DNA from 3 places in the Mesorhizobium sp. BH1-1-5 genome. Region 3 is predicted to be linked to each of the others. Evidence: predicted binding sites of a transcription regulator. Region 3 holds the regulator's gene; each other region holds the start of a gene.
What was found. The regulator LexA, encoded in region 3, represses DNA repair genes until DNA is damaged. The targets are predictions, from matches to a motif close to TGTTCNNNNTGTGTTCNG.

Region 1 (9,698 bases), on a different contig from region 3:
GCGGAACGTCGCGGCCGTCGGCCAGGGCGAGCTTCGGCCGCAAGGATAGGCCGGCGGCGGCGCGGCGCATCGCTTCCAGGCTGGCTTTCAGGATGTTGCTGTTGTCGATGCCTTCGGCGCTGATCGAGGCCATCGAGACGCTGAGCGCCGAGCCGAGAATCTTGAGGAACAGCGCCTCGCGCTGCAAGTGAGTGAGGCGTTTGGAATCGTCGAGACCTTCGGGAATGTTGGCGGGGTTGAGCACCACCGCTGCGGCCACAACCGGCCCGGCGAGCGGACCGCGGCCCGCTTCATCCATGCCGGCGACTGGCCACAGCCCGTCGGCCATCGCCTTCGTCTCGATCGAGAAGTCGGGCTTCTCGACCATTTCAAAGAGAAGCGGAGAATCGGAACGCGCGCGAGCCATGGTGCGGCGAGGTTCGCATTGGCTCCGATTCTCCGCAAGTCCTTCCGGGTCGGATGGGGCGTCGGACCGGGAAGGCACCGTCTCGCGGCTGGGGGACAGCGGCCGGACGGGATCCTTCAAAAGGACTGCAGTTCCAGACGGAAAATCGCTTTGCCTGGAATTGCTTGACGCCGGCTCGTCATGGCCGGCGCAGGTGTCAAAGCAGCATCAGCTGCTCGCCGGCGCCAGAGCCTGCGACGAATTGGTCGGTGCGAAGCTGCCGCCGCTCGACATTGAGGCCTAGCCGCTTGGCGGCGATCTCGAAGCGGCGGCCGATCTGCCAGGCATAGGGACCGGCGCCCTTCATGCGCTTGCCCCATTCGGAATCGTAATCCTTGCCGTCGCGCATCGAACGGATCAGCGACATCACATGCCGGTAGCGGTCCGGATAGTGGCGCAGCAGCCAGTCCTTGAAGATCGGCGCCACTTCGAGCGGCAGGCGCAGGATAACGTAGCCGGCTTCCCGGGCTCCCGCGGCTCTGGCCGAATCGAGGATGCGCTCCATCTCCGGATCGTTGAGGCCGGGGATGATCGGCGCGACCATCACAGAGGCCGGGATGCCGGCATCCGACAACTGCCTGATCGCTTCCAGCCGTTTCGTCGGCGTCGACGCGCGGGGTTCCATCGTTCTCGCCAGCATGCGGTCCATCGTCGTCACCGACAGCGCCACCTTGGCAAGACCGCGTTCGGCCATGCGCGACAGGATGTCGATGTCACGCGTCACCAGCGCCGACTTGGTGACGATGCCGACCGGATGGCCGCGCGCCTCCAGCACTTCCAGGATCTCGCGCATGATCCGGTATTGCTTCTCGATCGGCTGGTAGGGATCGGTGTTGGTGCCGATGGCGATGGTGCGCGGCTGGTAGCCGGGCTTCGACAATTCCCGGTCCAGCATGCGCGCCGCATCCGGCTTGGCGAACAGCTTCGATTCGAAATCGAGCCCCGGCGACAAGCCCATGAAGGAATGCGTCGGCCGGGCGAAGCAGTAGACGCAGCCATGCTCGCAGCCGCGATAGGGATTGATCGAACGGTCGAAGGAAATGTCCGGCGACTCGTTGCGGGTGATGATCGTGCGCGGCTTCTCGACCTGCACTTCCGTCTTGAACGGCGGCAGTTCTTCCAGCGAGTTCCAGCCGTCGTCGAAGACATGACGGCTGACCGGCTCGAACCGGCCGGACGGGTTGATGCCGGCCGAGCGGCCGCGATTGCGGTCGGGCCGCACGCGCATGCCGCTCTGTTCTATCATCGCGTTCGCCATTTCGGCTCTGCCTGCTCCGAAAGCGGCAATGTCGGCGCGCACGATCTGTTCCATTTTCGCCCTCTCCCATGGACTGTCGGCAGGCTGTCGAATCGCTCTGTTCATGAAACTATTCCTATTTTGCCGATGAGAACAAAGCAAGAACTTTTTCGGTTGAAAGCGTAACTGGCGCAAGCCGCGGCTTTCCGCTATTCGGCTAAGGATGCTCAGCGTTCTCCTCGAGACCTTGAACGACGAAGAGGGGCTTGCCCGTACGCTCGCCTCGCTCGTCGGCGGCGCGGTCGAAGGCGTGGTGCGCGACGTGATCGTCTGCGATCAAGGCTCGACCGACCAGACGCATCGCGTGGCCGAGCATGCCGGCTGCCACTATGTGACCGGCGGCATCGGCGCCGGCATCGGCCAGGCCAAGGGCGATTGGCTGCTGCTTTTGGAACCCGGCGCCCGGCTCTCCGAAGGCTGGATCGACGAGGTCGTCGCCCACACGGCAAGGCAGAGCATGTCGGCGCGCTTTTCACGCGCCCGCGCCAATCGTGCGCCGTTCCTGGCCAGGGTATTCTCGAGCAACCGTGCGCTGGCCGAGGGGCTCGTCATCAGCAAACGGCAGGCGTCGGCTCTGGCAAAGAGCGCGCGCAGCGCCGAAGCCCTGGCGCGCGGCCTGGCGACCAGAAAGCTGAACGCCGAGATCTGGGTCGCTCCGCCGAAGTGATGCCAGCTGTCCCTTCTCCCACAAGGGGAGAAGGAAGAAAGCGCGGTCCCTGCTCGTTAAATCCCTCGAATTTCGACAGGCATCCAGGCGCTGCGGCGCCTGGCGAGGCGTTGCTCGCGCGTCTCGGTGTCGAACCGGACAGCGACAGGCTCGCGCGAGAACCGCTCGCGCTCGTCGAGCGCGTTGACGATGACGACCGCCGTGGCGTCGTCGTCCTCACCGGCGATTGCCGCGACATAGACGCCGCATTCGCGGCAGACGAGATAGTCGGCCGTGCGCAGGCCGAAGCGGTAAACCTGCAGGCGATCCCTGTCCGCGACCGAGATAACCAGCCTGCCGTTCGGGTCGGCGGCGGCGCGCGAACCGTGCCGGGTGCAGAACGAGCATTGGCAGGCGCGGATTTCCAGCGCGGCCGGATCGAGCGCGGTGGAGAAGCTCAGGCGGATGTTGCCGCAGTGGCAGCCGCCGCTGTGAACGGTCATGGCACGGGTCGCTTGTTCGCTTTGCACAAGGTACTTTGCAAGCACCGGCTTCGGAATGACGTCGCGAAGGCGGCAGTGCCGTTCCGCCTGCGAACCGGATACCGATCGGGGTGTTTTGCCTTTAGTTATGCACCAAGCTTGCCGCCACGCCGAAGATGCTCGTCCAGCCGAGGCATGATCTCGACGAAGTTGCAGGGCATGTGCCGGTAGTCGAGCTGCGCCTTGATGATGCCGTCCCAGGCGTCCTTGCAGGCGCCGGGCGAGCCCGGCAGCACGAAGACGAAGGTGGCGTTGACGACGCCGCCGGTCGCCCGGCTCTGGATCGTCGAGGTGCCGATCTTGTCATAGGAGATGCGGTGGAAGACTTCCGAAAAGCCGTCCATGCGCTTTTCGAAGATCGGCTCCAGCGCCTCCGGGGTCACGTCGCGGCCGGTGAAGCCGGTGCCGCCCGTGGTGATGACGACGTCGATGTTTTCGTCCTTCGACCAGCCGAGAACCTTGTCGCGGATCTTGTCGCGGTCGTCGGTCACGATATCGCGCGCGGCAAGGGTATGGCCGGCTTCCGCGATGCGGTCGGCCAGCGTCTGGCCGGATTTGTCGTCGGCGAGGCTGCGCGTGTCGGACACGGTCAGCACCGCGATGCGCACCGGGATGAAAGGCCGGCTTTCGTCAGGCTTCGCCATCGCTCGCCTCCATGCTGCGCGTCGCGGCGACGAACCAGTCGGGGTGTCGCGCACGGATCTCGATCGCCGCGCGCTTGGCGACATTGCCGGTCTCGAACAGCCCAAAGCATGTGGCGCCGGAGCCCGACATGCGTGTGAACGCGGCGTCGGCCTTTTTCAGTGCCTTCAGCGCTTCGCCGATCGCCGGCTGGATCGAACGCGCGGCAGGTTCGAGATCGTTGCGGGTGGTCTCCAGCCAGTTGCGGATGGCGTGGAAGTCGAGGCGCTTCGGCAGTGGCGGCAGCGCCTCGTTGTCGCGACGGGAGAGCGCCTTGAACACCTCCGGCGTCGAGACCGCGACGCCCGGATTGACCAGAACGAGGCCCAGCGCCGGAAATGCGGAGAGCGGCGACACCTCATCGCCGATACCGCGCGCGACCAGAGGCTTGCCCTTGAGGCACATCGGCAGATCGGCGCCGAGCGAGAGCCCGATCCGGGCCAGCGAATTGTCGTCGATTTCGAGCTTCCAGAGCCGCGCCAGGCCGTTGAGCGCGGCCGCCGCATCGCTGGAGCCGCCGCCAACGCCCGAGGCGATCGGCAGGTTCTTCTCCAGCTTGATGGCGACCGGCGGCGCATGCGGCGCACCGGCTTCCTGGCGCAAGGCATCGCGCGCCCTCACCACCAGATTATCGCCGTCGAGCGGCAGGCCGGCGGCATAGCGGCCGGAGACCGAGAATTCGTCGTGCTCCGCCGGCTCGATTTCGAGCCGGTCGCCGAAGCGGGTGAAGACCGCAAGGCTGTCGATGAGGTGATAACTGTCGGCGCGCTGTCCGGTGACATGCAGCGCCAGGTTGATCTTGGCAGGCGCAAGCCACGTCCGGACCTCTGTGCCGGGCTCAAGAATGTCGGCTGCTGGCGAGATGGGATCAGTCCTTGGCGAGACGGTATTCGCCGGTCTTGGGATCCTTGACCAGCGTGCCCATCGTGCCGTTCGCCGCCTGTTTCTCGGTCCGCCGGATCTTGGCCGTGACGCGTTCGGCCTCGCGCACGAAAGCGCGGTAACCAAAGTAAGCGGCGGCGCCGACAACGGCGAAGAAAATGATCTGCGGCATCTCAAAACTCCTCCCGCGTTTCGCGCGGCAAGGCCGGCCGAATGGGTCGGTCAAGTCACCATGCTAGCCGCATTCATGGCTTTTTCAAAGCCCGAAGCGTGCCCACAGCGCGCGCTCTTCCGCCGCATCGATGACGCCGCCGACGGCGGCCGCGGCAATATCGGGCACTGATGCGCGCGAGCCGAACAGGCCGAAACGGCCAAACAGACCGCGCGGCGCGGTGATCAGCTTGAGCTGCGTCTTGTCGCCGAAGCGGGTCTTGAGCACGCCGCGCATATCGCCCAGCGCATCGACAAGGCCGAGCTCCAGCCCTCGCTTGGCGGTCCAGAACAGGCCGGTGAACAGATCCGGATCGTCCTTGAGCTTGCTGCCGCGCCGCTCCTTGACGAGGTCGATGAAGGTCTCGTGCACTTCGAGCTGCAGCGCCTTCAACCTCTCGACGTCTTCCTTCTTTTCCGGCTTGAACGGGTCGAGCACGGCCTTGTTCTGCCCGGCGGTGTGGACGCGCCGCTCGACGCCGATCTTCTTCATCAGTTCGGGGAAGCCGAACGAGGCGGAGACCACGCCGATCGAGCCGACGATCGAGGACGGATCGGCGAAGATCTCGTCGCCGGCGACCGCGATCATGTAGCCGCCGGAAGCCGCGACGTCCTCGACGAAGACCAGCACCTTCTTGTTCTTTTCCAACGCCAGGTCGCGGATGCGCTTGAAGATCAGCCGCGACTGCACCGGCGAGCCGCCCGGCGAATTGATCGAGATGGCGACCGCCGGCGCGTCGAAGCCGAACGCCTTTTCGATGAGGCCGGCCGTCGAGGCGAGCGACAGGCTCGGCCGAAACTGGCCGCCGCCGGCCATGATGGCGCCTTGCAGCCGCACGACCGGAATGGTCACGACTGTCGAGCGCCAGGATTTCGGCAGCAGGCGATTGAAGAGGCGTTTCACGAACGGGTGTCTCCGGACAAAATGCGAAGGAGCAAGATGAGATCAGGCAGGTTGGTCATGTCTCTCAGGCGTCATTCGCTTTGGCATGTAGGAATTCGCTGGCCAACGGCAATGCCGCATCGCCAGTCCCGGATCAATCGCCGAATAGCGACGCCAGGCCGTTATTGATCATTTCCGTCCGCTCCGCCGGCTCGTTGCCGGACGGCCCGTGCAAGGTGAGCGGCGGGCGGATCGACAATTTTCCGCGCGCCCCGAGCGTGGCCCTGACGACAATGCGGATCGCCGCCGCGTCCGGCCGCGGATGCACGCACAGCATCTCGGCATCGCCGAAGCGCCCCTCGATCGCGTCGAGGATGGCGACCAGTTGCTCGGGCCGGGCGATGACGGCCAGGCCGCCGCGTGGCCTCGCGACGGCGGCCGCGCTCCTGATCCAGCGCTCGAACAACCCCTCTTCGGCGACATGCGCTTGCCTGCGCAGCGCGTCCGGCGTCGAGCGGTCCTCGGCGGCGTTGAAAGGTGGGTTCATTATGACGAAATCGAAGGAATTGTCGGCAAGCCCGGCTTCGGCGCGCGCCCGGCCGGTCAGCGTGACGTCGGCCGTCAGCACCGAGGCGCGGTCGCCGAGATGCGCATTGCCCGGATGCGAAAGCGTGGCGGCAGCGAACCCGGCCATTTCGGCCGAGCGCTCGACGAGCACGGCCCGCGCCGCAGGGCAACGCGACAGCACGGCAAGGGCTGCCGCGCCGGCGCCGGCGCCGAAATCGGCGAGCCGGCCGGAAAAGCCGGCCGGCACGGCGGCCGCCAGCATCATGGCGTCCATGCCGGCGCGATGACCGCCCCGGCTCGGCTGCACCAGCCAGAAGCGGCCGCGATGGAAGGCATCGACCGTGTGCGCCGGCGTATCTGGGGCGATCGTCGCTGCCATTATTTCTGGCGGATTTCGTTTTCGATGCCGGCATCCTTGAGGATGCGGCGCGCCACGTCGGCCTTGTCGGCGTCGACCATGACGCGCTTCTGCAAAAGGCCGATCGACCCTTCGAGCACGCTCATATTCTGGTCGGCGACGAAACAGGCGATGCCGGCGTCGCGCATCAGCGATTCGACAAAGGAGATGACGACGGCGTCATTGGTGCGGACAAGCTCGATCATGGAACGAAAATCGCAGGTTGCGGCGTTCCTGTAAACGTGCGGGTAGACACACCGTCGGCAGAGCCGCGCCAATTCGCCTCTTGCCGTGCCAGGTTGTGCCGCCCTAGAGTCGGCGGGGGATTAAGGGTGCCGTCGTGCGCGTTAACTCGTGCGCGTTAGATAGACGGGAGTTGTCGTGGTGGGTGTCGTTCTCAACATCGAAGGCAAGCGGGAACCCGCTTCCATCAAGGATCTGATCGATCTGACGGCCGCCGACATGGGGCGGGTCAACGAACTGATCCTGTCCAAGGCCGGCTCCGACGTCGAGATGATCCCGGAGATCGCCAACCACCTGATCTCCTCCGGCGGCAAGCGCCTGCGGCCCATGCTGACGCTCGCCGCGGCCCAGATGTTCGGCTATGCCGGCGAAGGCCATGTCAAGCTCGCCACCGCGGTCGAGTTCATGCACACGGCGACGCTTCTGCATGACGATGTCGTCGACGAGAGCGCGCTGCGCCGCGGCAAGAAGACGGCGCGCATGATCTGGGGCAACCAGGCGAGCGTGCTGGTCGGCGATTTCCTGCTCGGCCAGGCTTTCCGCATGATGGTCGAGGTCGGTTCGCTCGAAGCCCTCGACATCCTGTCGGCCGCTGCCTCCATCATCGCCGAGGGCGAGGTGATGCAGCTTGCCGCGGCCAAAAACCTCGAAACCACGGAGGACGAGCATTTCGCCGTCATCAAGGCCAAGACCGCGGCGCTGTTTTCGGCCGCCGCCGAAGTCGGGCCGGTGATTGCCCAGGCCTCGCGCACCGATCGCGCGGCGCTGCGCTCCTACGGCATGAATCTCGGCCTTGCCTTCCAGCTCATCGACGACGCGCTGGATTATGGTGGCTCGAGCAAGGATCTCGGCAAGAATGTCGGCGACGATTTCCGCGAGGGCAAGGTGACGCTGCCGGTGATCCTCGCCTATCGGCGCGGCACCAAGGCCGAGCGCACCTTCTGGAAGCGCGCCATCGAGGACAATGTCGCCGACGATGCCGGGCTCGAAAAGGCGATCGGCCTGATGGCCCGCCACGGCGCCATTGCCGACACGATCGGCCGCGCGCGCCATTTCGGCGAGATCGCCCGCGATGCGCTGGCGCCGCTGGAGGCGACGCCGCAGAAGTCGGCTTTGATCGACGTCATCGATTTCTGCATCAGCCGGGTGAACTGATCTTTCGGCTTCTTGCGTGCCTGGCGTCCGCCGGGCAGGGCGCGCCTGTGAATCCTGCTTTGTCCGTCTCGACAAAGGGCGGCTCGGCAAATTATCTATAAAATATGGCCAGCACAGAAGACACGATCGCCGTCCGCATCAGCAAGGAACTGGCGGACCGCATCATTTCGGGCGCCATCGAGCCCGGCTCGCGGCTGCGCCAGGACCATGTCGCCGAGGAATTCAACACCAGCCATGTCCCGGTGCGCGAGGCCTTCCGCCGCCTCGAGGCTCAAGGGTTGGCGATCAGCGAGCCTAGGCGCGGCGTGCGCGTCGCCTCCTTCGATCTCGGCGAGGTCAGGGAAGTGGCCGAGATGCGCGCCGCGCTCGAAGTGCTGGCGCTGCGCCATGCCGCGCCGCATCTGACGGCGTCGATCCTCGACCTTGCCGAGGAGGCGACCAAGGCCGGCGACAAGTCCCGCGACGTGCGCTCCTGGGAAGAGGCCAATCGCACCTTCCACCGGCTGATCCTGGCGCCCTGCAACATGCCGCGCCTGCTCTCCACCATCGACGATTTGCATGCGGCGAGTGCGCGCTTCCTGTTCGCGGCCTGGCGTTCCGAGTGGGAAACCCGCACCGACCAGGATCATCGCGCGATCCTCGGCGCGCTGAGGCAAGGCAACACCGAATCGGCCGCCGCGACCCTCGGTCGTCACGTACAATGGATCGGCCAGAAGCCGGTCAAGACCGCCTCCGGCAGGACCCGCGACGCCTTCGCCATCGTGGGGTAGCGAACTGGGCAGATGCGATTGGTCGAGACCCCAGCTTCGTCATCCTAGGGTCTTCGCTCCGCTTCGCGTCGCTCCGCCCTAGGATGACGAACTCCCTGGGGCTTGCCATCTTCCCGAAAATATGGATTCGATAATAGATCGAACGAAGAAATTATCTATAATTTCAAATCAACCAGGGAAGACACCGTGACCAACGCAGCCGTTTCGACCGACAAGCCCTCCTTCAGCCCGTTGCGGCTGCACAGCCGTTCGCTCGCCTGGCAGATCGGCGCCGTGATTCTCGGCTCGCTGTTCCTGGCGCTGTCGTCCTATATCGAGGTGCCGATGGTGCCGGTGCCGGTGACGATGCAGACCTTCGCCGTCACGCTGGTCGGTGCCCTCTATGGCTGGCGCTTCGGCGCGCTCACCATTGCCGCCTGGCTGGTCGAAGGCGCGGCAGGGTTTCCGGTGCTGGCGGGCGGGGCTGCCGGCATACAGCATTTCGTTGGTCCGACCGGCGGCTATCTCTTCGCCTTCCCGGTCGTCGGCGCCGTCGTCGGCTGGCTGGCCGAACGCGGCTGGAACGGCAACCGCGTCCTGCTTGCCTTCGCCGCCATGCTGATCGGCAACCTGCTCTGCCTGGTTCTCGGCACGGCGTGGCTTGCCGTCATGATCGGCGCCGAGAAGGCCATCACCTTCGGCTTCCTGCCCTTCATCGTCGGCGGCCTGCTCAAGTCGGCGCTGGGCGCTGCGACACTGAAGCTGGTTTCGGGCAACCGGCCGCCCGATCCTCGGTAACCGATCGCCTGTAAACAGATGACCGTCAGGCTGCGCGCCCATCATCTGCTCTGCCTGCTGACCTATGTCGGCAAGGGCTATTCGCCCGCCTTCACCGCCAACTACGACAAGGTGGTGAAGCGGCTGGGCGAGGGCGAGGGGGTGGTGATTGTTTCCGGTCCGGACGACATCTGCGCACCGCTGATCGGTGAGCCGGAGCCGCA
Region 2 (9,698 bases), on a different contig from region 3:
GCCGCCATGCAGCGGGCCTTTCAGCGCGCCGAGCCCGGCCAGGATCGCCGAAGTCAACCCGGCCTGTGTCGACGCGACCACCCGGGTCGCGAAGGTCGACGCGTTGAGCCCGTGGTCGCAGACCGTCACCAGATAGCTGTCCAAGGCCTTGGCAAGCGCCGGCGAGGCGGTGTCGGAGAGCATCCGCAGCATATCGCCGGCGTGATCGGCGTTTTCGTCGGGGGCGATCGGCGCCTCGCCCCGGCCAAGGCGCAGCAGGGCCGGCGTCAGCACCGCCGGCGCCGCGATCAGCCGAAGCGCGTCGGCAAGCCCGTCACCGTCCGGCAGGATGGCCATGCCGGCCCGCATGCCGCTGTAGATGTCGAGCGGCGCCAGGCGGGCAAGCATCGGCCGCACACGATCGAACACTTCCACCCGAGCCTTGCCAATCGCCTTCTCCAGTTCGGCATCGCCTGGAAGGCCGTCGAAGAAGCCGTCGAACAGCAGCCGCACCACCTGCGCATAGCGCCAGCGGCCGGCGAGCTCCATCAGCGAATGGCCGCGGATGGTAAGGTGCCCGCCTACACCGTCGACATCGGAAAGCACCGTGTCGGCCGCCACAACATCATCGAGCCCATTCGCCATGATCGTCTCCTTGACCTTTTGCGCATTGCAATTAATGCTGCGCAATCAATGCATCAATCTTGATCAAGATAATCAATATAAGGCGGCAAATGACGGAATGGCTGACGCGGGAGCAAGCGCTGGAGCGGCTGAACGTCCGGCCGCAGACGCTTTATGCCTATGTCAGCCGCGGCCGCATCGGCATGAAGCCGGACGACGCCGACGCGCGCCGCAGCCAGTACCGCGCCGACGACATCACAGCCATCGCCACGCGCCGCGACCGCGGAAGGAGCCCGCAGGCGATCGCCGAAAGCGCCATCGCCTGGGGCGAGCCGGCGATCGCCACCTCCATCTCGACGGTGCTGCATGGCCGCCTCGTCTATCGCGGCAGGGACGCGGTGGAGTTTTCGGCGACGGCGACGCTCGAGGACACCGCCGAATTGCTGTGGGCCTCCGACCGTCCGGTGTCGTTCGCTTCGCTGACGCCGTCAGCCGCCCGGCAAAGCGGCACGCCGACCGCCTTCGCTAGGCTCTCGGCGCTGGCCGCCGAAGGCTGGCCCTCGCTCGGCCGCAGGCCGGCCATGCTGCAGCAGGACGGCGCCGCCGCCACCAGCGCTCTGGCCACGGCGCTTGGCGCGACGCCGGGTTCCGACCCTGTGCATGCAAGGCTGGCGCAGGGCTGGTCGGTCGAGGGCGCTGGCGCCGACCTCATCCGCAAGGCGCTGGTGCTTTTGGCCGATCACGAGCTCAACGCCTCGACCTTCGCGGCCCGAGTCGCTGCCTCCACCGGCGCGCCGATCGCCGCCTGCCTGCTCGCCGGCCTTGCGACGCTCACCGGCCCGCGCCATGGCGGCGCGGGTGCCGCGGCGATCGCGCTGGTCGAGGATGCGGAGCGGCTGGGTCCGGACGAGGCGATTGCCCGCTGGCTGGCGCATGACCGGCCGCTGCCCGGCTTCGGCCATCCGCTCTATCCGGAAGGCGACCCGCGCGCCGAGGGCCTGTTCTCCGGTTTCAGGATCGACGACGGGCTGCTGCGGCTGCGCAAGGCGGTTCTCGACGCGACCGGCCTGCATCCCAACATCGATTTCGCCCTGGCCGCGATGACGCGCAGCCTGCGCCTGCCGGCCGATGCGCCGTTCCGTCTGTTCGCGCTCGGCCGCAGCGTCGGCTGGACGGCGCACGCCGTCGAGCAGGTGACCAGCAACAGGCAAATCAGGCCCCGCGCCCGCTATGATGGGCCGGTTGAAAGAGGCTGACGGGCGCTTCTAACGCAGACGACTGGGATTAGCCGAAACGCGTCTCAAATCGTCATTCCAGGGCGAAGCAAGGAGCGAAGCGACGCGCGCAGAAACCCTGGAATCCATTCTGTGACGCTAAGGCACTGCAACGATTACAGAATTCTGCACCGTTGCGCCCTACGGCGTCGGTCACGGAATGGATCCTCGGGTCAAGCCCGAGGATGACGAAGGGATGGCGTTTGCGGCCAATCTCAAACGCTAGCGACTGCCAACAAACGAAGCCCGTCAGGACATTGTGTCCAGCTTGCGTTGCATGGCCGCGATCTGCGCCTTGAGCTCCTGCAGATCGTCGCCTTTCTCTTCCTTCTTCACTGGTTCGGCAGCCGGCGTTGAATTGGAGCCCGCTGGCGGGAACGGCGTGAACATGCGCATGGCGTTCTGGAACATCTCGACATTGCGGCGCGTCTGTTCCTCGAGCGCCTTCATCGGCGTCTTCATCATGTCGATCGGCGTCTTGCCGAAGCTGCCCTTCAGCTGCTCGCGAAACCGCTCCTGCTCCTTGGAGAAGGCGATCATCGACTGTTCGAGGAAGCTCGGCACGATCATCTGCATCTGATCGCCGTAGAAGGCTATGAGCTGCCGCAGGAACGGGATCGGCAGCATGTTCTGCCCATCCTTGTTCTCGAGCTCGAAGATGATCTGCGTCAGCACCGGATGCGTGATGTCGTCGCCGGTCTTTGCGTCCTGGACCGTGAACTCCTCGCCCTTCTTGACCATCTCGGCCAAGTCTTCGAGCGTCACATAGGTGCTTGTGCCGGTGTTGTAGAGCCGGCGATTGGCATACTTCTTGATGACGATCGGGTCGTCTTTTGCGGCCATCCGTATCCTCCCCAGGACACCGGCACCTTTAGGAGTAAGCGGCCGGTAACGATTGCGCCCTTTAACGAGGATACGCGCAAAAGCGTCACAATTCCAAGCGGTTTGTGCACTGCGGCATCAATTAATGCTGCACAGTCATTTGCAAAATCCGCTGCATGGCCAACGTCACGTTACCGCGACTGGCGCGCGCTCTGCTTGTCGCGCATGGCGGCCATGCCCATTTCCGGTTTGACTCGGAGTTTCGAACGGGCAAGAAAGTCCTAAAGCGATCTCGAAAATACGACACCTCGAAGTCTGGAGAAGAAAATGTCCGCTTCCAATTCAATCGTCGTCGCCAGCGCCGCCCGCACCGCGGTCGGCTCCTTCAACGGCAGTTTCGCCGCGACGCCGGCGCATGAGCTCGGCGCCGTCGTCATCAGGGAACTGCTGGCGCGAGCGAACGTCGACGCGGCGGAAGTCGACGAGGTCATCCTCGGCCAGGTGCTGACCGCCGCTCAAGGCCAGAACCCGGCTCGCCAGGCCTCGATCAATGCCGGCCTGCCGAAGGAGACCACGGCCTGGGGCCTCAACCAGGTTTGCGGCTCGGGCCTGCGCGCCATCGCGCTCGGCATGCAGCAGATCGCCACCGGCGACGCCAAGGTGATCATCGCCGGCGGCCAGGAGTCGATGTCGCTGTCGCCGCATGCCGAGCATCTGCGCGCCGGCGTCAAGATGGGCGACTACAAGATGATCGACACCATGATCAAGGACGGCCTGTGGGATGCCTTCAACGGCTACCACATGGGCAACACCGCCGAGAATGTCGCCCGCCAGTTCCAGATCACCCGCGAAAGCCAGGACGAGTTCGCGCTGGCCTCGCAGAACAAGGCCGAGGCCGCGCAGAAGGCCGGCAGGTTCAAGGACGAGATCGTCGCCTTCACCATCAAGGGCAAGAAGGGCGACACCATCGTCGACCAGGACGAGTATATCCGTCACGGCGCGACGCTCGACGCCATGACCAAGCTGAAACCCGCTTTCGACAAGGACGGCACGGTCACCGCCGCCAACGCGTCCGGCATCAACGACGGCGCGGGCGGCGCGCTGCTGATGACCGAGGCCGAGGCTGCAAGGCGCGGCATCACCCCGCTGGTGCGCATCGCCTCCTGGGCGACCGCCGGCGTCGATCCGTCTATCATGGGCACGGGGCCTATTCCGGCCTCGAAGCGGGCGTTGGAAAAGGCCGGCTGGTCGGTCAAGGATCTCGATCTCGTCGAGGCCAACGAGGCCTTCGCCGCGCAGGCCTGTGCCGTCAACAAGGGCATGGGCTGGGATCCCGCGATCGTCAACGTCAATGGCGGCGCCATCGCCATCGGCCATCCGATCGGCGCTTCGGGCGCCCGCGTCTTCAACACGCTGGTCTACGAGATGCGCCGCCGCGGCGCCAAGAAGGGCCTCGCCACGCTGTGCATCGGCGGCGGCATGGGCGTCGCCATGTGCGTGGAAGCGCTCTGAAAGAGAAGTGAGTAGTGAATAGGGAGTAGCGAATAGGGAAGAACGGCGTCGGCTTGGCGGGACATTAGGTCCCTACTCGCTATTCGCTACTCCCTATTCACTCCCGACCAAAGGGAGGGAATGCATGACCAAGGTAGCAATCGTCACCGGCGGATCGCGCGGCATTGGTGCTGCGATATCGGTCGCCTTGAAGAACGCCGGCTATTCGGTCGCGGCGAACTATGCCGGCAATGACGAGGCGGCGCAGAAATTCAAGGCTGAGACCGGCATCCCGGTCTACAAATGGTCCGTCGCCGACTACGAGGCCTGCGCCGCCGGCATCAAGCAGATCGAGGCCGATCTCGGTCCGGTCTCCGTGCTGGTCAACAATGCCGGCATTACCCGCGACGCCATGTTCCACAAGATGACGCCGGCGCAGTGGAGGGAAGTGGTCGACACCAACCTGTCCGGCGTCTTCAACATGACGCATCCTTTGTGGAGCGGCATGCGCGACCGCAAGTTCGGCCGCGTCATCACCATTTCCTCGATCAACGGCCAGAAAGGCCAGGCCGGCCAGGTCAACTACTCCGCCGCCAAGGCCGGCGACATCGGCTTCAGTAAGGCTCTTGCCCAGGAAGGTGCTCGCGCGGGCATCACCGTCAACGTCATCTGCCCCGGCTATATCGCGACCGAAATGGTCAAGGCGATCGAAGAGAAGGTGCTCAACGAGCGCATCATCCCGCAGATCCCGGTCGGCCGCCTCGGCGAACCGGAAGAGATCGCGCGCTGCGTCGTCTTCCTGGCTTCCGACGAGGCCGGTTTCATCACCGGCTCGACCATCACCGCCAATGGCGGCCAGTACTTCGCCTGATACCCCAACAAGGCCAAGGCGGCTCCGGCAACGGAGCCGCCTTTTTTTGATCCGCCGGCAAGGCCGGCGCGACACCTTGCCTCAATTCGGCACGCAAAGGTTAACGGCGGTAGCCGCCCTTGTGCGTAACTCCTCCAACAAGCTGTGAATCCTCGGTGGGCAAGCTGTGGATAACACCATATCTAGGGGTGAACAAACCAGGAAACTTCGCGCATCTCTGATTCGTCGCCGATTCGTTCTGGCTTTGGCCGAAAAGTTAATGACGAAGGGCGAAAGCGTTACCCAGTTCGTTAAAAGCGATTAAGAAAAATCAACAATTTCATAACCTTGAGAGCGACCCTCAGGTCGGCCTCGATGGTTCCCCGGCAAAAGTTAACACTGACTCGGGTTCACTGGAGCTAGGCATGAATCGGGCCAATTCCCAGATTCAGCATGTGGTGCGACTCGACGTCAAAAAATCCACATATAGCCGTGAACAAAACCTGAATCCGAGCGAGTCAGCGATTCGTCGCTGATTCGTTCCAGACTCGTTCCAGCCGTTAACAAGGACCGATTTTGGCCGCCCCTGCCGACTCGACCTGCCCCCCCAAAGGAACATTCCGCTTTCGCTTCCCGCCCGAAGTCCCTATGTGTCGCCTGTCACACGCGGCGGCACCGCCGTGCTTCAGACTACAAGCGGCAGAAACCTTATTTCCGAGCCGATGAACATCCAGCCGAAACATTCCCAGCCGCTGATCCTCTCGGGCCGCGACGTGACGGCCGTGCTAGGCCCGACCAACACCGGCAAGACCCATCTCGCCATCGAGCGCATGGTCGCGCATGAGACAGGCATCATCGGCCTGCCGCTGAGGCTGCTCGCCCGCGAGGTTTATGCCCGGGTCTGCGAGAAGGTCGGCGCCCACAAGGTGGCGCTGATCACCGGCGAGGAGAAGATCGTGCCTGCCGGCGCGAAATATTCGGTCTGCACCGTCGAGGCGATGCCGCGCGAGACCGACGCCGCCTTCGTCGCCATCGACGAGGTGCAGCTCGCCGGCGATCTCGAGCGCGGCCACATCTTCACCGACCGCATCCTGCATCTGCGCGGCCGCCAGGAGACGCTGCTTCTTGGCGCGGCCACCATGCATGGCATTCTGCAGCGCCTGCTGAAGGGCGTGTCGGTGGTGACGCGGCCGCGGCTGTCGCACCTTGCCTATGCCGGCTCGAAGAAGCTCACCCGGCTGCCACGGCGCACGGCGATCGTCGCCTTCTCCGCCGACGAGGTCTACGCGATCGCCGAGCTGATCCGTCGGCAGCAGGGCGGCGCCGCCGTCGTGCTCGGCGCGCTTTCGCCGCGCACCCGCAATGCGCAGGTGGAGATCTTCCAGTCCGGCGACGTCGACTATCTCATCGCCACCGACGCCATCGGCATGGGACTGAACCTCGACCTCGACCATGTCGCCTTCGCCCAGAACCGCAAATTCGACGGTTACCAATACCGCAACCTGACCGCTGCCGAGCTTGGCCAGATCGCCGGCCGCGCCGGCCGCCACCTGCGCGACGGCACGTTCGGCGTCACCGGCCAGGTCGACCCGTTCGACGAGGATCTGATCGCCAAGATCGAGGGGCATGACTTCGACCCGGTGAAGGTGCTGCAATGGCGCACCGCCGATTTCGACTTTTCCAGCCTCGATGCGCTGAAGCGCTCGATCGAGACCAATGCGCCGGTCGAGGGGCTGACCCGCGCGCTGCCGGCCGTGGATGCGCAGGCGCTGGAGCATCTGTCGCGCGACGGCGACATCCGCGCTTTGGCCTCCGGCAAGGAGCGCGTGGCGCTGCTCTGGGAAGCCTGTGCGCTGCCCGACTACCGCAAGATCGCGCCGGCCCAGCATGCCGACCTCATCGCCTCGATCTATATGGACCTTGCGCGCCATGGCCATGTCGATGAGAATTACATGGCCGAGCAGGTGCGGCGCGCCGACACGACGGAAGGCGATATCGACACGCTGTCGCACCGGATCGCGCAGATCCGCACCTGGACTTTCGTCTCCAACCGACCGGGCTGGCTGGCCGATCAGCTACACTGGCAGGAAAAGACGCGCGAAATCGAAGACAGATTGTCGGATGCGCTGCATGAGCGGTTGACGAAACGCTTCGTAGACCGCAGGACTTCCGTCCTCATGCGGCGCCTTAGAGAAAATACCATGCCTGAAGCCGAAATCAGTCCAACCGGAACCGTCCTCGTCGAGGGCCATCATGTCGGCGAATTGCAAGGGTTCCGCTTCACCGCCGACCAAAGCGCCGGCGGCGAGGACGCCAAAGCGGTGCGCACAGCTGCCCAGAAGGCGCTCGCAGCCGAGTTCGAGGCGCGCGCCGAGCGCTTTGCCGCCTGCGCCAATGGCGACCTGGCTTTGGGCTCGGACGGCGTCCTGCGCTGGATCGGCGCGCCGATCGGCACGCTGGTCGCCGGCGACGAGGCGCTGAAGCCGCGCCTGGTGCTGCTTGCCGACGAGCAGCTGACCGGCCCGGCCCGCGACAAGGTCGCCGCGCGCGCCGAGCGCTTCGTCAATTTCCAGGTCGAACAGCTTTTGAAGCCGCTGGTCGATTTGAAGAACGCCGACCAGCTCACCGGCATCGCGCGCGGCATCGCCTTCCAGCTGGTCGAGCATTTCGGCCTGATCAATCGCCGCGACATCGCGGAGGAGATGAAGTCGCTCGACCAGGAGGGCCGCGCCGCACTTCGCCGCCTCGGCGTGCGCTTCGGCGCCTACCATGTCTTCGTGCCGGCGTTGATCAAGCCTGCGCCGGCCGGTCTGGTGACCTTGCTCTGGGCGCTGAAGAACGACGGCAAGGACAAGCCGGGCTTCGGCGACGTGGTGCATGCGCTGGCGTCGGGCCGCACCTCGGTGGTCATCGACCCGGCCTTCGACAAGACCTTCTACAAGCTCGCCGGCTATCGCAATCTCGGCCGCCGCGCCGTGCGTATCGATATCCTCGAGCGGCTTGCCGACCTCATCCGCCCGGCGACCAACTGGAAGCCCGGCCTCGGCCAGCGTCCGGACGGCGCCTATGACGGCCACGCCTTCACGGTGACGCCGCCGATGATGTCGATCCTCGGCGCCACCGCCGACGACATGGAAGAGATCCTGAAAGGCCTCGGCTATCGCGCCGAGCCGAAGCCCGCCGCCGAGGTGAAGGCGAAGCTCGAAGCCCAGGACAACGCCGCCCGCGAAGCGGCCGAGGCGAAGCTCGCCGCCGAAGAGGCGGCCCGCGCCGCGCAGGCGGCGGCTGAAGTTGCGACGACGGACACGATTGCCGAGACACCGGTCGAGGGTTCGGAGCCGGCCGCCGTTGAGGCTGTCGCCGAAGCTTCGGCTGAAGCCGTCGTGGAAGCGGCAGCCGAACCTGCCGCGGAAGAGCCGGCAGAAGTTCCGGCCGAGGTCACGGAAGAAGCTCCCGTTGTGGAGGACACCGCGGCGGTGGACACCACGGCAGCGCCCGGGTCGGCTGAAAGCGCCGACGCCCTTCCCTCCCCCTCCTCAGTGGAAGAGGTCGCGGCGCAAGGCGACGCAGGCGATAGCGCCGACCATGCAGAGAGCACTGATACCGCCGGCGCTCCCCCCGCCCCGGCGCTGCGCGCTGACCCTCCGCACGAGGGTGAAGGTAGCGAAGCCGCTGCCGGCGAAACCCCGACGGAGGCTGAGGAACCAAAGCCCGTGCTCCTGTGGCGCCAGGCGCGTTTCGACCACCAGCGTCCGCGCCATCGCCAGGACAACCGCCGTGACAATCGCCCGCGTGGTGGACAACCCGCGCGCGACGGCCAGGCAGGCGCCGCAAGCGGCCAGCCCGGCGATCGTCCGGCCCATGAAGGCCGCCGCGAGCAACGCAGCGACGGTGCGGGCAAGCCGCGCTTCGACCGCTCGAAATACAAGCCGAGGCCGGAGACGGGCGACCGGCGCGAGGGTGGTGAACGGCGCGAAGGCAGGCCGCAAGGCGAGCGCCCGGATCGCCACGAGGGGGCCCGCCGCGAGGGCCGGCCCGACTGGAAGGGCAACAGGCAGGACGGCAAGGCTAACCAGGGTGGCAAGCCGGCGTTCCAGGGCAAGCCGCGCGAAGAGCGCCCGCAGCGCTTCGATCCGGATTCGCCCTTCGCCAAGCTTGCCGCCTTGCGCGACCAGCTGAAGAAGTAGGCTAGAGCATGATCCCGAACCGAAGGACCGCGTCAGCGAAAAGTGGGAACCGGTTTTCGGGCGAGATCATGCTCCAACAGAGCTAGCCGCGATGGTTGGAGAAGGCCGCCAGCGCATCGACAAATGGCTGTTCTTCTCGCGCGCGGTGAAATCGCGGTCCCTGGCGGCGAAAATCGCCGTCGCCGGGCGCGTCCGCATCAATCGCGACAAAGCAGCGCAGGCCTCGGATATGGTGAAGCCCGGCGACGTGCTGACCATCACCTTGGAAGGCCGTATCCTCGTCTGGAAAGTCTTGAACTGCGGCACGCGGCGAGGCCCGGCCGAGGAGGCGCGGCTGCTTTATGAGGACATGTCGCCGGCGCCGACACCCAAGGGCGAGGCCGTTCCGGACGCCATTCCGGCCTTGCGCGAGGCCGGCAGCGGTCGCCCGACCAAACGCGAACGCCGGCAGACCGACCGGCTGCTCGGCGA
Region 3 (9,698 bases):
ATGCCTGATGGCATTGGTTCCGGTCGCCGAAGCGCTCCAACGCCTGCTCGACGGCGCCACGCCATTGCCGGGCGAAAGCATTCCGCTGGCGGAAGCGGCCGGGCGGGTCCTGGCGCAACCGGTTGTGGCGCTGCGCACGCAGCCGCCCTTCAATGCCTCCGCGATGGATGGCTATGCCGCGCGTTCCGCCGATGTTGCTTCAGTGCCGGCACAGCTCGAGGTCATCGGCATGGCGCCTGCCGGGCGGGGCTTTTCCGGATCCGTCGGGAAAGGCCAGGCCGTGCGCATCTTCACCGGCGCGCCGGTGCCCGAAGGCGCCGATACCATCGTCATCCAGGAAAACGTCCGCGACCTTGGCAACCGCAAGATCGAGGTGACCGAGCCGACCGCGGAAGCACGCAATATCCGCCGCGCCGGGCTCGACTTCGGCCAGGGCGATGTGCTGCTCAACAAAGGTCGCGAACTCGATGCGGCAGCGCTTTCGCTCGCGGCGTCGGCCAACCACCCTGCCTTGAGCGTCGTACGCCGGCCGCTGGTTGCCATCATCGCCACCGGCGACGAATTGCTGCCGCCGGGGAGCGCGCTCGGCCCCGACCAGATCATTTCCTCCAACGCCTATGGCGTTGCCGCCGCCGCCCAGTCCGTCGGCGCGCGCGCGCTCGATCTGGGCATCGCCGCCGACCGCAAGGAGGCGATCGCGGCGCTGGTCAGGAAAGCGGTCGAGGCGAACGCAGACGTCATCGTCACGCTCGGCGGCGCGTCGGTCGGCGACCACGACCTGATCCATGACGTGCTCATCGGCGAAGGCATGACGCTCGACTTCTGGAAGATCGCCATGCGCCCCGGCAAACCGCTGATGTTTGGCCGGCTTGGCAATGTCCGATGCATCGGCCTGCCCGGCAACCCGGTGGCCAGTATCGTCTGCTCGCAACTCTTCCTGAAACCGCTGCTTGCCCGGCTCGGCGGCCGCGATCACAGGCAGGACGTGCGAGCCGCCCGGTTGGGCGCCGCCATGCAGGCCAACGATGTCAGGCAGGACTATGTGCGCGCCGTCGTGCGCGAAGAAGCCGGCGCCCTGATCGCAACACCTTTCGGCATCCAGGACTCCTCGATGCTGCGGATGCTCGCCGACGCCAACGGCCTGATCCTGCGTGAGCCCTTCGCGCCGGCCGCCGAGACAGGCGCCGAATGCAGCGTTCTGATGTTACGCTGAACAAAACGTCAACAAATTCACTAAACTTTAAACGGTTGCGGAACACAACTGGAACAGATAGTGTTTGTTCTGGGTTTGTTTTTCTGATTCTGGTTTCAGAACCCGTGGGGGCCGCCGATGCTGACGCGCAAACAACATGAACTCCTGATGTTCATCCATGAACGCCTGAAGGAGAGCGGGATTCCCCCATCCTTCGACGAGATGAAGGAAGCGCTCGACCTTGCATCCAAGTCCGGCATCCACCGGCTGATCACGGCGCTGGAAGAGCGCGGCTTCATTCGCCGGCTGCCTAACCGGGCGCGTGCGCTGGAAGTGTTGCGCCTGCCCGACTCGATCGCCCCCGGCCTCAATGCGGCGAAGAAGTTTTCGCCAAGCGTCATCCAGGGCAGCCTGGGTCAGAACAATGTCAGTCGTCAGATCAGGCCGGTGGCGCCGTCGCGAGCCCCGACGCCAAGCAATGACGACGATGCCGTTTCGGCCGTATCCATCCCGGTGATGGGACGCATCGCCGCCGGTGTGCCGATCGACGCCATCCAGCACCAGACGCATTCGATCACCGTGCCGCCGGACATGATCATGGGCGGCGAGCACTATGCGCTGGAGGTCAAGGGCGACTCGATGATCGAGGCTGGCATCTTCGACGGCGATACCGTCATCATCCGCAACGCCAATACGGCGAGCCCGGGCGAGATCGTGGTGGCGCTGGTCGACGACCAGGAAGCGACCTTGAAGCGCTTCCGCCGCAAGGGTGCCTCGATCGCGCTCGAGGCCGCCAACCCGGCCTATGAAACCCGGATCTTCGGACCGGACCGGGTCAAGGTTCAGGGTAAGCTCGTCGGACTTATCCGCCGCTACTGAGCAAGGCTGGGCGGCGGTCTTCGTCCGGAATTGCCCGACATCTATTCTGTCGGCTGCGGCGCTGCAGCCGGCTTGTCCGGCCGTTGATAGGGCGGCAGCCCCCTCGCCTCGCGCGTGTATTTCCGTTGCTCGTGCCAGGGTCGATATGGTTCTTCGACCGCATAGCGAGCGGTTGGCCGCGCGGTTGCCGATTGCGGATCGAAGAAGACGGCGGCGCTGCCGTCGCGCGCCAGCTGCCGCTTGGTGACGACAAGCACGCGCGGATCGTGGCAGGGGTTGTAGGCGGTGGCGTCGTTGATGACGATGAGGTCGGCGAAGCCGCAGGCCGGCCGCGCGCTGCCGCGGTTCTCGGCGAGCGCGACGATGGCGCCGGACGGATGCCGGCCGATGCAGAGGTCGTCCGTACAGTAGAAGGGCGAGCCGGGCGGCAGGTCGACCGGATCGGCGATGTCCAACGCATCTTTGGCGAACGTTTCGGGCGGCACGATTTCCTCGGCTTTCAGCGCCCGTTTCCAGTTGTCGGTGGTGAATTCGTTGGAGCGTTCGCGATTGACGGCGAGCTCGCCGCCGCCGATCGGCATTGCCACCAGATGCGCGTCCTCGGAGATGAGCACATCCGGCGTGCTCACATGCGGAATGGCCAGCAGCGCGGCGAGAGCGAAGGGCACGGCTGCCAACCTAAGCCAGGTGGTGGCCATGGTCGCGATGACCAGCGCGATCGTCGCCAGCAGCACCGACTGGATCGAGATCAGCCCGACGGCATCGACCGGTGAGCGCTCGGAGATCCACGCCGAAATGGCGATCATCGCCGTCAGGCCCTTGCCCATCACATAAAGGAACGGACCGTCGAAGCCGAAGGGCATCGCCAGCGCGCTCAACACGGCGAACGGCATGACGATCAGCGAGACGATCGGCATCACCGCCAGATTGGCAAACAGGCTGAGCGGCGACACGCGCTGGAAATGCCAGATAGCAAACAGCAATGTAGCGCTGCCCGCGATGAGCGAGGTTACGGCGGCGCCACCCACCCCGAGCGCCAGTTTTCGCGACAGGTACCCGAGGAACGATCGCTTTGCCGGCGGCGTTGTCGTTTTGCCGGCGCGATAATCGGCAAAGCCGGCAAAGGCGCCGACCAGGGCGGCGGTGGCAGCAAACGACATCTGGAAGCTCGGGCCGACCACCTCGTGCGGCGAGACAAGGATGACGGCGATGGCCGAGATCGCCAAGTTGCGCATGGTCAGCGCCGCGCGGTCGAAGAGCACGGCGGCGAGCATGACAGCCAGCATGATGAAGCTTCGCTCGGCCGCCACGACGATGCCGGAGATCACGAGATAGGCGGCGATCGAGAGCAACGCTATTCCAGCGGCATATTTCTTCACCGGCCGGCGCGACGAGAAATCCGGAAACAGCGCGAAGGCGCCGCGCAAAAGCACCATTATCGTGCCGGCGACCAGCGCCATGTGCAGGCCCGAGATAGAAATGATGTGGTAGATGCCGGTCCGCCGCATCGACTCGTTGATCGCTTCCGGAATGCCGGCGCGCACGCCGACGATCAGCGCCGCGGCGATCTCGCCTTCGGACCCGCCGATGGCGCTCCTGATATGGTCGGCAATGCCTTCGCGCGCGTTTTCGATGGCCGATGTGACGCGCGCGCCAAAAGGTGCCTCCACTGGCCCAATCAGCTTCGGATCGCCCAGGAAAAAGCCGCTGGCGCCAATGCCGGCAAAGTAGCTGTCGAAGGAATAGTCGTAGCTGTCCGGCCGAACCGGGCCGGTCGGCGGCAACAGCTTGGCATAGCCCGTCAGCATCGAGCCGGCGGTCATGCCGGGTGGGATCCTGCGCGCCGACAGCCTGACGCGGTCCGGCGCGTAGCGCAGCTTCGGATGCTGCGTGGAAATCAAGTCGATGGTCAGCCGGACGCGGCCGTTGGCCATCGCCTCGGCGGTGACGAGGCGGCCGGTCAGCCGCGTCTGGATTTCGGAGCCCAGCATCGGCGTCGCCATCCGCCAGGTCTCCACCTTGGCGCCGAGAAAGCCGAGCGCACAGAAAAGGCTCGCCATGAAGACAAGGTGCGTTTTCTGCCAGGAACGCGAGACCGCCGCGCAGATGGCCATCAGGGCCACCGCCGCAATTGGCCTGTAGAGATCGGGCTCACTGCCTAGCGAGAAGTAATAGATGACGCCGGCCGCAAGGAAGACCGGCACCAGCAGGAAGCCGATACCGCGATCGAGCTCGGTCGTGGCGGCGACGGCAATGCTCCGGCGCAGTGCAGGAAGCGAAACGCGGCCAAGCTGCTTGCGGATCCGGCTGACGGTGCCTGCCGGCGAGGCTGGCTGTAGCGCATCGTCGCTGGACGGCAGAAGCTCGGTTGGTGGACGGAATTCCGGAAGCGAAACCGGCGCGGCCTCTGCGGGCGAGGCATGGACAAACATCAGGCGCTCGCTGACGCCCGCCGTCGTTCCCTCGCCCTTCTCCGCGCCCCGGCCACGTCCAGCCATCGGGTCTGCCCCTTGCGCCCCAGACCGCCTATGCTACATGAACGCCGACCGCGTGGAAGTCCGCGCGAAACATGCATTTTTTCAGTGCTTCTTCGAGAGTTCCATGTCCGACAAGGTCGTCACCCGTTTTGCCCCCTCGCCGACAGGCTATTTGCATATCGGTGGCGCGCGCACGGCGCTGTTCAACTGGCTTTATGCCAAGCACACCGACGGCACGATGCTGCTGCGTATCGAGGATACCGATCGCGAGCGCTCCACCGAGGCTGCCACGGCTGCCATTCTCGACGGACTGACCTGGCTCGGCCTCTCCTGGGACGGCGACGCCGTTTCGCAGTTCGAGCGCGCGCCGCGCCATCGCGAGGTGGCCGAGGAGCTCGTGCGCATGGGCAAGGCCTACTACGCCTATGAGACGCCGGCCGAGCTCGAGGCGATGCGCGAGGCCGCGCGCGCCAAGGGCCTGCCGCCGCGCTACAACGGCCACTGGCGCGACCGCGCTCCGTCCGAGGCGCCGTCAGGCGTCAAGGGCGCGATCCGCATCAAGGCGCCGTCCGAGGGCGTGACGATCGTCAACGATCGCGTGCAGGGCGAGGTGCGCTTCCCGAACAAGGATCTCGACGACTTCATCATCCTGCGTTCTGACGGCGTCCCGACCTACATGCATGCTGTCGTCGTCGACGACCACGACATGGGCGTCACCCACATCATCCGCGGCGACGACCACCTGACCAACGCCGCGCGCCAGACGGTGATCTATAACGCCATGGGCTGGAACGTGCCGTCGATGTCGCACATCCCGCTGATCCACGGCGCCGATGGCGCCAAGCTGTCGAAGCGGCATGGCGCGCTCGGCGTCGAGGCCTATCGCGCCATGGGCTACCTGCCGGAAGCCCTGCTCAACTATCTGGCGCGGCTCGGCTGGAGCCATGGCGACGACGAGGTGATGTCGATCAAGGACATGGTCGCCTGGTTCGACATCGGCGATGTCAACAAGGGCGCGGCCCGCTTCGATTTCGCCAAGCTCGAGGCGCTGAACGGCGTCCATATGCGCAAGATGGACGACCAGGCGCTGTTCGACATCTTCGTCGCCACTTTGCCCTATCTCGAAGGCGGCCCCGCACTTGCGGCAAAGCTCGACGACAGGCGCAAGGCGCTGCTGCTCGCCGCCATGCCTGGCCTCAAGGAGCGGGCCAAGACCCTTGTGGAACTGGTCGACGGCGCGGCCTTCCTGTTCGCCGAGCGGCCATTGCCGCTGGACGAGAAGGCGGCGGGCTTGCTCAACGCGGATGCGCGCGCGATTTTGCGCGGCGCGCATGGCGCATTGTCTTCTGTCCAGGGCGAGTGGAACGCCGCTTCGGCGGAGGCTTCGATCCGCGAATTCGCGCAGGCCGGCGGGCACAAGCTCGGCGCCGTAGCGCAACCGCTCAGGGCCGCGCTGACCGGCCGCAGCACTTCGCCCGGCGTGTTCGACGTGCTTGCCGTGCTGGGCCGTCAGGAAAGCCTGGCGCGCATAGCAGATCAAATCGATTAGGAGCGAACTGGCCCAAGAAGATTGGCATTGAAAGGTGTGTTTCGCAGTGCAACATTAGGCCTTGGCCCAATCTGGCACGCACCTCCTAAAATGCGGTGGCGAGTTCGCGCATTCCGGTGACTTCGACGTGTCGTTTGCAGGAATTGCCTTGCCGGCCTGAGGATACAAAAGGAGTTGAGAATGAGCGAAGCTGCGACAAAACTGGAACCGGGCAGCAAGGCGCGCGAGTCGACCGCCAGGCTCGAACTCGCCGGCAAGACGCACGAATTGAAGGTGCGAAGCGGCACGGTCGGGCCTGACGTCATCGACATCGGTTCGCTCTACAGCACGACCGGCGCCTTCACCTACGATCCGGGCTTCACCTCCACCGCAAGCTGCGAGTCTGGGATCACCTTCATCGACGGCGATGCGGGCATCCTGCTGCATCGTGGTTTCCCGATCGACCAACTTGCCGAGCATGGCGACTTCCTCGAAGTCTGCTATTTGCTGCTCTACGGCGAGTTGCCGACCAAGGCCCAGAAGGACGACTTCGACTATCGCGTGACGCGCCACACCATGGTGCATGAGCAGATGTCGCGCTTCTTCACCGGCTTCCGTCGCGACGCGCATCCGATGGCCGTCATGTGCGGCGTGGTCGGCGCGCTGTCGGCCTTCTACCATGACTCGACCGACATCTCGGACCCGTACCAGCGCATGGTCGCCTCGATGCGCCTGATCGCCAAGATGCCGACGATCGCGGCGATGGCGTATAAGTACCATATCGGCCAGCCGTTTATTTACCCGAAGAACGATCTCGGCTTCGCGGCCAACTTCCTGCACATGTGCTTTGCCGTGCCGTGCGAGGAGTACAAGATCAACCCGGTGCTGGCGCGCGCCATGGACCGCATCTTCATCCTGCACGCCGACCATGAGCAGAACGCCTCGACCTCGACGGTTCGCCTGGCCGGCTCTTCCGGCGCCAATCCGTTCGCCTGCATCGCCGCCGGCATCGCCTGCCTGTGGGGTCCGGCGCATGGCGGCGCCAACGAAGCGGCGCTGAACATGCTGGGCGAGATAGGCCATGTCGACCACATCCCCGAGTTCATTGCCCGGGCCAAGGACAAGAACGACCCGTTCCGCCTGATGGGCTTCGGCCACCGCGTCTACAAGAACTACGATCCGCGCGCCAAGATCATGCAGAAGACCGCGCATGAGGTGCTAGGCGAGCTCGGCATCAAGGACGATCCGCTGCTCGACATCGCCATGGAGCTGGAAAAGATCGCGCTGACCGACGAGTATTTCATCGAAAAGAAGCTCTACCCGAATGTCGATTTCTACTCCGGCATCACGCTGAAGGCGCTGGGCTTCCCCACCACCATGTTCACCGTTCTGTTCGCGGTCGCGCGCACCGTCGGCTGGATCGCGCAGTGGAAGGAAATGATCGAGGATCCGCACCAGAAGATCGGCCGCCCACGTCAGCTTTACACCGGCGCCACGGAACGCGACTACGTGCCGATTGCGAAGCGGTAATTGAGCGAATAGCGAAATAGCGAGTAGCAAATAGGGGAAGAAGGGCAAACCGACACAGCCCTATTCGCTATTCGCTACTCCCTATTCGCTTTCTTGATACACCCCATCACCACTTCCGCGGCGATCTCGCCCGAGGGCCGTTCGGTCGCCATGCGTCGGGCGATCTCGGCAAAGCCCGCCTTTTGCCAGGCGCGCATGCCGGTGTCGGCAAACAGGGCTTCCAACTGCCGGGCGAGGTTCTCCGGCCGGACATACTGGTCGTAGAATTCCGGGACCAGCGCGCGGTCGGAAATGAGGTTGGGCAGCAGCGCCGACCACGTCGTCACCATATGCTGCAATATCTGGCGCGCGATCGGATCGAGCTTGTAGCAGGACACCATCGGAACGCCCGCGAGCGCCAGTTCCAATGAAACCGTTCCAGAAGCGATCAACGCCGCATCGGCCTTGCCGAAGGCCTGCCATTTGCGCTCCGGCTCGGTGATGATTTCCGGCTTGTCGTCCCAGCTAGCGACAGAGGCCTTCACCAACTTGGCGACATGCGGCACCGTCGGCAGCAGCAGACGCAGGCTATGGCCGCGTTGGCGCAGCACCGACATCGCCTTGCCGAAGGGCTCCATCAGCCGGCGGACTTCGCCGCGGCGCGAGCCGGGCAGCACTAGCACCGTCTTGACGCGGTCGCCAGTGAGGTCGCGCGGCTGGCTCTGCGCCTTGGCGGCGCCGAGCACGCCCGGATCCTGCGTCAGCCGATGGCCGACATAGGTGCCCGGCGGTCCGCCGAGACGAGCGAGCGCCTTCACCTCGAACGGCAGGATGCAGAGGATATGGTCGACATAGGGCTTCATCGCCACCGCCCTGCCCGGCCGCCAGGCCCATACGCTCGGGCAGACATAGTGGACGATCGGGATGGCCGGCGCCGTTGCGCGGACCTTCTTCGCGACGCGCAGCGAGAAGTCCGGGCTGTCGATGGTGACCAGGCAATCGGGCCGCTCGGCCGCGATCGTCGCCGCCGTCTGGCTGATCCGGCGCATCAGCCGTGGCAGGTCGCGCAGCACCGCGCTGAAGCCCATCAGCGCGATCTCGCTGCCATCGAAGAGCGGGGTCAGCCCCAACTGCTGCAAATGCCGGCCGCCAATGCCGACGAGTTGCACCTTGCGGCCGGTCGCGCGCTCGAGCGCCCGCACGATATCGGCGCCGAGCAGATCGCCGGATTCCTCGCCGGCGACGATCGCGATCTTGAGCGGCTTGTCAGCGACCATTGGCGGGCTCTCCATTGGTCAGCTCAGTTGCCGGCAGACCGACGATGAACAGGCCAAGCGCGTTCGCGCGAGCAAGCGTGGTCGGGCCTTCGAGAATAAGCGAACGGCCAGCCTCGACGGCTACGCCGGCAAGGCCTGCCGCATGCGCGGCTTCGATCGTCTGCGGGCCGATGGTGGGCAGGTCGGCCCGCAATTCCTGACCCGGCTTGGCGCATTTGACCAGCACGCCGCGCGCCTTGCCGGCCAGCCTGCCGTGGCCGCGCAATTCGCGCATTCTGTCGAGCAGGCCGGCGGTGCCTTCAATGCCTTCGAGGGCGACGGCTCGACCTCCGATCGCAATCGCTGCTTGGCCGATATCGAGCGCGCCGATGGTCTTGGCCGCCATACGGGCGGCCTCGATGTCGCGCCAGTCGGATTGGTTTGGCCCGGTCGCCGTCAATGTGCCTGAACCAGCTGTCAGTTCCGGAACGACTTCATGGGCGCCGACGACCTTGACGCCTCGCGCTTCGAGGGCTTGGGTCAGCATCTTCAGCAGGCCATCGTCTCCGCGCCGCAAGGCTCTGACCACTAAGGGAATTATCGCCAGCAGGCCAAGTGTCGGCCTTATCTTGCTCAGCCGAGGCCTGCGCTTGATCTCGCCGGCCAGGACAAGGTGCGTGATACCCTGGCGCTTCAGCAACGGAAACAGCAGCCCGATGTCTTCCAGCGCGAGTTTTTGCTGATCGTAGGCCGCAAAGTCCGCCTCGCGATCGACCTCACCGGCGGCGATGATGACGAAAGGGACGAAACCGTGCTTGACCAGGCCGTCGGCGACTTCGACGGGCAGCCTGCCGCCA

Region 1: a site for LexA is predicted at 1,832-1,849, ahead of LB572_RS33680 (PA0069 family radical SAM protein). Genes of this name have one in related genera too.
Region 2: a site for LexA is predicted at 5,579-5,596, ahead of LB572_RS16500 (helicase-related protein). Genes of this name have one in related genera too.

What each region holds. Positions count from the first base shown of each region.
Region 1 is NZ_JAIUIM010000048.1:22,244-31,941, reverse strand. It holds gene LB572_RS33685 (ribonuclease HII) at 1-406, opposite strand, end outside; gene LB572_RS33680 (PA0069 family radical SAM protein) at 603-1,757, opposite strand; gene LB572_RS33675 (glycosyltransferase) at 1,906-2,409, shown strand; gene LB572_RS33670 (GFA family protein) at 2,466-2,891, opposite strand; gene moaB (molybdenum cofactor biosynthesis protein B) at 3,017-3,574, opposite strand; gene LB572_RS33660 (4-(cytidine 5'-diphospho)-2-C-methyl-D-erythritol kinase) at 3,561-4,457, opposite strand; gene LB572_RS33655 (membrane protein) at 4,480-4,665, opposite strand; gene LB572_RS33650 (S49 family peptidase) at 4,750-5,607, opposite strand; gene LB572_RS33645 (tRNA1(Val) (adenine(37)-N6)-methyltransferase) at 5,741-6,532, opposite strand; gene LB572_RS33640 (DUF2007 domain-containing protein) at 6,532-6,756, opposite strand; gene LB572_RS33635 (polyprenyl synthetase family protein) at 6,935-7,948, shown strand; gene LB572_RS33630 (GntR family transcriptional regulator) at 8,053-8,718, shown strand; gene LB572_RS33625 (biotin transporter BioY) at 8,905-9,495, shown strand; gene LB572_RS33620 (DUF1284 domain-containing protein) at 9,514-9,698, shown strand, end outside.
Region 2 is NZ_JAIUIM010000011.1:72,079-81,776, forward strand. It holds gene LB572_RS16475 (citrate synthase/methylcitrate synthase) at 1-624, opposite strand, end outside; gene LB572_RS16480 (citrate synthase) at 714-1,859, shown strand; gene phaR (polyhydroxyalkanoate synthesis repressor PhaR) at 2,127-2,720, opposite strand; gene LB572_RS16490 (acetyl-CoA C-acetyltransferase) at 3,027-4,211, shown strand; gene phbB (acetoacetyl-CoA reductase) at 4,336-5,061, shown strand; gene LB572_RS16500 (helicase-related protein) at 5,763-9,227, shown strand; gene LB572_RS16505 (RNA-binding S4 domain-containing protein) at 9,319-9,698, shown strand, end outside.
Region 3 is NZ_JAIUIM010000010.1:221,281-230,978, reverse strand. It holds gene moaC (cyclic pyranopterin monophosphate synthase MoaC) at 1-8, shown strand, start outside; gene glp (gephyrin-like molybdotransferase Glp) at 8-1,213, shown strand; gene lexA (transcriptional repressor LexA) at 1,331-2,071, shown strand; gene LB572_RS16000 (ComEC/Rec2 family competence protein) at 2,113-4,569, opposite strand; gene gltX (glutamate--tRNA ligase) at 4,673-6,097, shown strand; gene gltA (citrate synthase) at 6,278-7,606, shown strand; gene lpxB (lipid-A-disaccharide synthase) at 7,681-8,862, opposite strand; gene LB572_RS15980 (LpxI family protein) at 8,852-9,698, opposite strand, start outside.